DNA from 2 places in the Shewanella sp. W3-18-1 genome. Region 2 is predicted to be linked to the other one. Evidence: predicted binding sites of a transcription regulator. Region 2 holds the regulator's gene; the other holds the start of a gene.
The links. Region 2 encodes sigma-54, which starts transcription at its own class of promoters, with help from an activator protein. Its sites were predicted from a motif close to GTTGGCACGNNNNTNGNNT; they were not measured.
Positions count from the first base shown of each region.

Region 1: the regulator sigma-54 is predicted to act here: its motif matches at 1,844-1,862, upstream of SPUTW3181_RS07260 (FlgO family outer membrane protein).

Region 1 covers NC_008750.1:1,585,796-1,590,184, reverse strand. Annotated here, with positions in the region: gene SPUTW3181_RS07270 (flagella synthesis protein FlgN) at 1-331, shown strand, start outside; gene SPUTW3181_RS07265 (LPP20 family lipoprotein) at 688-1,137, opposite strand; gene SPUTW3181_RS07260 (FlgO family outer membrane protein) at 1,134-1,766, opposite strand; gene SPUTW3181_RS07255 (flagellar assembly protein FlgT) at 2,050-3,216, shown strand; tRNA gene SPUTW3181_RS07250 (tRNA-Arg) at 3,272-3,347, shown strand; gene SPUTW3181_RS07245 (motility associated factor glycosyltransferase family protein) at 3,397-4,389, shown strand, end outside.
Region 2 covers NC_008750.1:3,934,959-3,939,347, reverse strand. Annotated here, with positions in the region: gene SPUTW3181_RS17970 (HPr family phosphocarrier protein) at 1-15, opposite strand, end outside; gene rapZ (RNase adapter RapZ) at 2-856, opposite strand; gene ptsN (PTS IIA-like nitrogen regulatory protein PtsN) at 853-1,296, opposite strand; gene hpf (ribosome hibernation promoting factor) at 1,299-1,586, opposite strand; gene SPUTW3181_RS17950 (RNA polymerase factor sigma-54) at 1,615-3,090, opposite strand; gene lptB (LPS export ABC transporter ATP-binding protein) at 3,194-3,925, opposite strand; gene lptA (lipopolysaccharide transport periplasmic protein LptA) at 3,922-4,389, opposite strand, start outside.

The DNA of each region.
Region 1 (4,389 bases), 2.3 Mb from region 2:
AAACGCCGATTTGTTGTTGTCGCTTGCAAATGAAAAATCACAATGTCTAAAACAGCTTAAGGCAACTGATGAGCTGCTGGCCAATCACAACGATAAATCTCAGCTAACACAACAACCTGATCTTAACGATAAAATGGCAGAGGTTAAACGAGCGTTAACCGAATGCAAAGAACTGAATGAACAAAATGCCAGTTTGATCGAGATGAACTTAGCGAGTCTAAATCGCTTTGCTCAAGCCCTGCAAGCCAGTCGCAATGCCACTAGCCTTACCTATAACGATAAAGGTAAAACCTCAACAATCTCAAGTTTAGGTAATGATTTAAAAGCTTAATCTCTATTTCAGCTAGTCTCTCTCTCGCAAAATAATCGCCTGCAAAATCAATAACCTAAAAAACCGCGCAAATGCGCGGTCAATGTGTTTATAAGAAAGGGATTGATACGAAAGATTGACGTTTTACGGTGATATAGGACAAAACTTTTCCCACAGGATCTTTTCAACACAAACGCTCAATCACAACAGAGATCCAGCTAAAAAGTTTAGCTGACATGCACTTACCTTCATGCACGCAACTCCTCATTTGAGTAGCATAACTCCGCTTTTTGCTTCGCGATCAAAAGCTCCAAAAGCGTTAGTATTTTAGACGCAAAAATTTGCCAAAGTGAAATCAATATTTGGGTATGACATGCCTAAAAATACGTGACTTCTTTAACTTTTTGTGGACGGTTTTGTTGTTGATAAAGAGCCCAAACTTGAGAAAAATCAAGTTCTAACTCAGTAACATAATGCTCACCAGCGGGATAACTTTTTACAACTTTAGCCCCGCGTATGACTCCAGAAACCGAAGCTTTTACATTATCGTCCGTTAACATCCACTCACTCACACTGCTATTTGCCGTAATTTTTTGCCCATAAACTTGTTCGGCTAATTCGCGGTAAGCCACAATTTTTGATGCCTGCATAGCCATCAACACTTTTTGCGATTGCTCTTTAGCGGGTTGTGTCGCTAAGGGCGCGTAGCCAATTGCAGTGAGTTTAGGAAAACTCGGTGGCGGCACATCTTCCCACTGTACGTATCGGTCTTTCGTTGCACAGCCGCTTAACAAAAGCACTGCGACGAGTAAGAGGTATCGTTTCATTTTCCATCTCCTAACACACGTACTTCATTCATACCTGAACCTGTTTGCCTATATAAAATGCCATTTTGGGATACTACTTTTTCAGATGGTTGCATGTAGTTGGGCATTTCTTTTTGAGTCACATATGTCTGAGAAGCCGAAACCACGCGATTGTTACTTACATTAACAATACGTGTATTGATTGCCATGCCATTTGTTGTGGGGCTCATCGTCGATACGACTAAATGTTCAACGGGGAGATTGTTTGATAACTTTTGCCAATCCCGCGTCAAAATAAAGTCACCACTTGTCGTCACCCTTAAACCATCACCAAGGTTTAAATCTACAACATTAAATTGAAAGCTATGCAGTGATGTCATTAATCCTTGCTGTAACTGTTGTGCCATTGCATTAGTGTTGTTCATATCCCCCACCAACACAGGTGTTGTAACTACTATGGGTTGATCTGAACGGAGTGCATCATTTTGTTTAACTAACTCTGTGACAATTCGCTGAGCTAAATGATTAATCGTCGATGTTGGCGGCAAGCCATTGCCATCAACTAAGCTAGGTTTCGGAGGCACAACGGATTTAGCAACGCATCCACCTAACACTATTAGGATTAAGGGAATAATGACACGTTTTAACATTGGGCAGACCTCGTCTAAAGGAATTCTTGGCCATTTAAATGATAATTAGGCCACAGCTACAACACAGGAAATATCAAATGCAAATACCAGACCAAGACAGCAAATTGCCATTGGGATTATATCCATAGCTACTTTATCGGCAGTCATTAGTAAAACTTTATCTAAAGTCCCCTTTCAATAAGGCATGAAACTTGCTTTCTAGTCTAATAGCGTTGTCTGTCAGTAAACTGGCTAAATTAACAATCTCGTCATTCGTGATGGCACAGCATTAAGGACTGAATTGATGCACATATTAAGATCCGCTTCTATCATTAGTTTGAGCCTTACTTTACTTTCAATGTCTGTACAGGCTGAATGGATCGAAGCCAGTGGTGAGGCCATGATTATTAATGGCAATATAGCCCAAGCTAGGGAAGAAGCCATCAATCAGGCAGTAAGTTATGCAACGCTTAATACAGGCATAAGAATATCCAGCGAACAACAAACAACTAATGGCAATCTCACCCAAAGCAGCTTTGCGATAAATAGAAATGCCCAAGCAATCAGCATTCAACTGGTCAATGAGCGGATCCAAGGCCAAAGAATATATGTTTCCCTACGACTTGATCTGAATGAAGACCCTACGCAGCAATGTCCGAATGGGCAATTAAAAGCGGCTATTTTAATACCTCAAGCGCAAATAAAAGATCGCACCCAGCTTAGATACGGTCAACTCTCAGGGTTTGAAGAAATTATCTCCGAAAAATTGAGCCATAATATCGATAGCTATTCATCTACGAGTTTTAGCCACCTACATGCTAAAGAAAGACTCGATATTACCCAAGATTTAGTCGATATTCGAGGATATAGGCTACCAAATTGGTTGAGCGAAATAACCGACAGCCAATATATTCTTCAGCCACAAATTATTGATATTTCGACAGATCCAGTTAAATCAACCTTCCTCGGCATCTGGGATGAAGCCCCACAAAGACAATTTCAATTCAAACTTAATCTCTACCACGGGATCAGTGGAGAAGAAGTATGGAGTAAAAGTTACAGTACCTCTGCCCCATGGGAGTTTGAAGAACAAGCCGTAGTATCGCCTAATAGTGAAAGGTTTTGGCGCTCGGCATATGGCAGAAATATCAATCAATTAATGCAGCAAGCTACTCAAGATTTGGATAGCACACTCAACTGCCGTCCTTTACTCGGGCAAGTAGTGAGTCGCCAAGCTGATAGGATAATATTAAATTTAGGCAGAAAACATGGCATTCGTGTTAACGATAAATTCCAAGTAGTATTACAACAGAACTTGCCAGACAGACTCAATGAAATGCGTCCTGTCGCGACAAAAAGTCGCGCCACAGTCAAAATTGAACAAGTCAGTGAAGAAAGCTCAACCGCGGTGCTTGTAGACCAAAATGCTGTCTACAACGTACAGATAAACGACATCGCGATTAAGATTTAAGCAACTAAATCATAAGCCTTTTAATCACAGATAAAACCAGTATAATCACTCTCGTCTCTTCATAGCTCAACAGGATAGAGCAGCCGCCTCCTAAGCGGCCGATCGGGGTTCGAGTCCCTGTGGAGAGACCAGATAGTGATGTCGGTGATATCAAATAACAAAAGCTTCCGAGGAAACGGAATGACTGAACTATTTGCCAATAATCTACATATTATTACTAAACGCTGGCCGATTGTGGCTGCTGCGATCAAAAGCCAATCAATAGATCAACTTAATGCCCATCTTGTCATAGGCCGCGATCAAACCATTAGTGTAAATGGTATTCAGCTCAGTAGCCGTCACGACCGCATCGCTGAAGCACAACTTTTTATCAACACCCTTCCCCCAAATGCTCGCCAAGTAACAGTTTATGGGGTGGGTATGGGTGATGTACCTAGCGTATTGATTGAAAACTCTCACTATACTCGCATTGAAGTATGCATTTTAAATTTGGCAGTATTCGCGTTATTACTTTGTTATACCGATCAGAGAGAGTGGCTAGATCATCCAAATCTGACCTTACACGAACAAGCAGGAAAAACACTGAGTTTTCCATATATTGCAATAACTCCTGAACTCAATTTAGTTAGCAATGAAAATGCTATTATTCGTGATTTGATCATCTTTGAACTAAATCGCCACTATGTCAATCAAAAGCATATCAACGATATGAGAGTTGAATCTCGATTTAAGGCCAATATAAAAAATATAGAAAATGATCCAAGCGCGAATTTGCTAATCATGCAACATAGCAACCCACAGTGTTTTGTCATCGCATCAGGCCCAACCCTTGAAGATCACTATGATTATCTCTTTAAACAACGCCAGTTACCTGAAAGCATAAGACCATTAATGATTGCAGCAGATACTGCACTAAGAGGCTTAATAAATCATGGGATCTACCCAGACATAGTGATTAGTATAGATATAAATATTCGCCTTGACCATTTACCTATAGAAGAGACAGATAACATCTCATTGGTATACTTTCCTAAATTGGCACCTGAAGTAGTAGAAAAATGGAAAGGAAAAAAATATTGTGCTTACTCAAAGCATAAGCAATACGACGCTTTGGCTAATTCTCACCCTAAACTTCGTTTATATACTAATGGTAGTGTTATTCATCCAATTATA
Region 2 (4,389 bases):
TTCAAGCTTTGGCATGATCTAGCTCTCGATGGCGTACATTGACCTTATGTTTACCATTACTAAATCGCTTCGCTAATTGTTCTGCCACATAAACCGATCTGTGCTGTCCACCTGTGCAACCAATCGCAATGGTTAAATAACTGCGATTATTACGCTCAAGGTGTGGTAACCAGGTTTCTAGTAAGTTTTCTATCTGCCAAATGAACTTGTTTACCAGGGGCTGGCGATTCAAAAACTCAGCTACAGGTTCGTCTAGGCCTGTTAATGGACGCAATGCTAACTCCCAATGGGGGTTAGGTAAAAAGCGCACATCGAACATAAAGTCGGCTTCTGTAGGCATGCCATTTTTAAAGCCAAAGGACTCAAAGTAGATGACTAATTCTTTATCAACGCTACCAAGAAGAATTTGTCTGACTTGATCGCTTAAATCATAGATATTTAAATTTGAAGTATCTATGTAGTGATCTACCAGTTTGGACATAGGTTCGAGCAGTTTTCCTTCAAGTTTAATGGCTTCTTGTAGGGATACTCGACTTTTAGATAACGGGTGCAGGCGGCGTGTTTCACTGTAGCGTTTAAGTAACACTTTATCGCTTGAATTGAGGAAGAAGCTGGTAATCTCCGTCCCTGCTGGCAGGTTAGAAAGTTGCTGAACCAGCACTTTATCTTGCTCTGGCATATTACGAACATCGACACTAATGGCGACAAGATCGTTACTGCCTTTGAGTTGCTCAAGCAAACTGCCTATTAGTGGCAAGGGAAGATTATCGACACAATAATAGCCGAGATCTTCAAGTACCCTAAGTGCGACAGATTTGCCTGAGCCAGAGCGGCCTGACACTATGACCAGTTTCATCCAGTGATTACCTGATAGAGTTCCGTTTCATCATGCGTCTTACGCAGTTGTTTTAATATTTGTTTATCACTTAGCTTTTCTGCCATGCACGACAGCGTGCTTAGGTGCTGTTGGCATTGATCCGCCGGCACAAGCAGTGCAAACAAAATATCAACAGGTTGCTTATCGATAGCGTCGAAAGCTATCGGTTCCTCACATTTTACGAGTATTGCAATGGGTTGTGTAATATCGGTTAATCGACCATGTGGAATGGCGATACCGTTACCTATACCTGTGCTCCCCATCTTTTCGCGCGCCACAAGGCTTTCGAAGATCTCTTGAGATGAGAGGGTGGGGTACTGGGCAGCGGCTAAGTCACTGATGAGTTCCAGTACCTTTTTTTTACTGCCCGGAGTGGCGCAGGTAGTGCACTCCGGCCTCAGTATGGTACAAAGTTCCATTATTAGTGTTTTGTTAACTTCTCTTTGTGTTTAATAACCTGACGATCAAGTTTATCGATCAGGACGTCTATGGCAGCATACATGTCAGTATGCTCTGAAGTTGCAAAAACTTCACCACCGGTGAGGTTGATTCGCGCTTCGGCAATCTGTTGCATTTTCTCAACATTGAGCACAACGTGCACATTATGGATCTGTTCGAAATGGCGTTCAAGTTTTGAAAATTTTTCCTCTACATATGCCCGTAACGATTCAGTAATCTCGATATGGTGTCCAATGAGCTTTATTTGCATAGAAACGTCCTCCGATATCCATAGTAGGCTATAAACTTTTACGCTGATTGGAAGGGGGAATAAGCATTGCTTCTCGATACTTCGCAATGGTTCTGCGCGCAACATTTATTCCCTGTTCTGCCAGAAGTTGTGCCATCTTGCTGTCGCTTAATGGTTTTTTCTGGTTTTCCGCGGCAACCAGTTTTTTAATAAAGGCTCTGATTGCTGTGGATGAGCACTCACCGCCATCGTCAGTCCCGACATGGCTTGAGAAGAAGTATTTTAGTTCAAAAAGTCCCTTAGGGGTATGCATGTATTTTTGAGTTGTGACCCGTGAGATGGTCGACTCATGCATTTCAACCGCTTCGGCTATATCGTTAAGTACCATAGGTTTCATGGCTTCTTCACCGTACTCAAAGAAGCCTTGTTGGTATTGAACGATACAATTGGCCACTTTGAGTAAGGTGTCGTTACGACTTTCTAAGCTCTTGATAAACCATTTGGCTTCCTGCAGATGGCCACGAATAAATTGGCTATCTGCTTGGCTTTTTGTGCTGCGAGCCATGGCGGCATATTGCTGGTTTACATTGATTTTGGGCATGCAATCTGGGTTGAGTTCTACCACCCAACGGCCATTTTTCTTCGATACCGACACATCTGGGATCACATATTCTTCATCTATCGGTGTGATCAACAAACCTGGGCGAGGGTTCAGCGTTTGTATCAGTGCGATACCATCCCGAAGTTCATCTTCCTTCAGTTTGGTTTTACGCATTAACAGCCTAAAATCGCGAGCAGCGATCAGATCTAAATGATCTTTGATCAACATGCGGGCATTTTCGAGATGTGGTGTGTCCGGCGAAAAATGGGATAGCTGGATCAGTAAACATTCGCTGAGATCTCTTGCTGCAACACCAACAGGATCAAAGTGTTGGATACGCTTAAGTACAGCTTCGACTTCGTCCAACTCAATCTCAGGGTTTCCCATCGCTTCGAGAATATCTTCAGTGCTTTGGGTGAGATAGCCCTGATCATCAATAGCATCAATAATGGCCGTGGCAATGGCAAGATCGGTTTCAGAGAAGGGGGTGAGGTTTTTTTGCCATTCTAAATGTTCATGTAGGCCCTCGCTGGTTTCCCCCTGAAAGGGCATGTCATCTTCTCTACTGCCACCCGAACCTGAGTTGGGTGAGGCGGTAAACACTTCATCCCAAGTGGTATCCATGGGAAGTTCATCTGGCATCGATTCTTTGGTCAAGGATTCTGCGGTATCAACAGTGGAGCTATCTTGTTCGGGTGGCAGTGGGCTTGATTCGCTGAAATCTGTGTCTGATAAATTCTGGTTGCGTTCTGTAGGTGCGTCAAATTGCTCATCTTCCAGCTCAAGAAGAGGATTAGAGTCTAAGGCTTGCTGGATCTCTTGTTGTAATTCCAATGACGAGAGCTGCAACAGACGAATCGCCTGTTGTAATTGTGGCGTCATGGTTAACTGTTGGCCCAGTTTGAGCTGGAGTGACGCTTTCATGTTACCGCTGATCCCTACGTTATTATTTTTGAATGAGGCCGTTTGTTATCAGTGAGTGGAGTCTAGTCGCAATAATTTTATGCTATGGACTCCGCTGGAGTAACTATAGCCTGAATTGTTCACCTAAGTACACAGCCCTAACTTGCTGATTGTCTAAGATCTCTGCAGGAGTTCCCTCGGCAATCAGGTTTCCGTGACTCACAATATAGGCATGTTCACATACGTCTAATGTTTCTCGGACATTGTGGTCTGTGATAAGTACGCCTAAGCCACGACTCTTAAGTTGTTCGATAATTTTTTTGATATCGATAACGGAAATCGGATCAACGCCCGCAAAAGGCTCATCGAGCAGAATAAACTTGGGATTGGCCGCGAGGGCGCGGGCAATTTCAACTCGGCGACGTTCACCGCCCGATAAGGACATCCCTTGGCTATCGCGAATATGGGTAATATGGAACTCTTCGAGTAGGTGCTCCAGTTCTTCTTCGCGTTCTTCGTCTTTTAGCTCTTTACGGGTTTGTAATACCGCCATGATATTGTCGTGAACGGTCAGCTTACGGAAGATACTGGCTTCTTGTGGTAAGTAACCAATTCCTTTGCGGGCGCGAAGATGCATAGGATCTGCTGTTAAATCATCATTGTCGATAAAAATATGGCCTTTATCGCTTTTTACTAACCCAACCACCATGTAAAAGGTCGTGGTTTTACCTGCACCATTTGGGCCTAGCAAACCAACAACTTGGCCAGTTTTGACTGTCAGACTGACGTCTTTAACCACTTGGCGGTTTTTGTAGCTCTTGGCGAGGTTTTGTGCTCTTAGGGTAATTTGGGTCATTGAGAGTCCTGCTCTTTCACAGGTTTATCTGCGGGTGTTTGGGGTTTGAGATCATCCTGATAGCTTTCGGGTTGAATAATGGTTATCACGCGGTCATCACCATTCCCTGTGCTTTCTGCGATCAGTTTTTGTTGAATGATGTTGTAACGAATGAGGTTACCTGTCACTTGACTACCCGCTTGATCGAGGGAGGCCGAACCTGTGAGTGTTAATGTTCTTGTTGCCATTTCATAGCGAATTTCTTTAGCACTAGCAGATGCAGGGCGACCGTCATCTAAGATTTGGGTGTAAGTCGCGGGGTTGCCTGTTGCCACTAAGATTTTACTGGTTTCACCATCGGCAGAAAATGCGCGCAGCTCTTGTGCATTGATTTTAATCGAACCTTGGGTGACTTCTACTGGGCCAAAGAAGATGATTTGGTTGTTTTTAATATCCGCCGTTTGGCTCACAGCCTTGATTTTCAC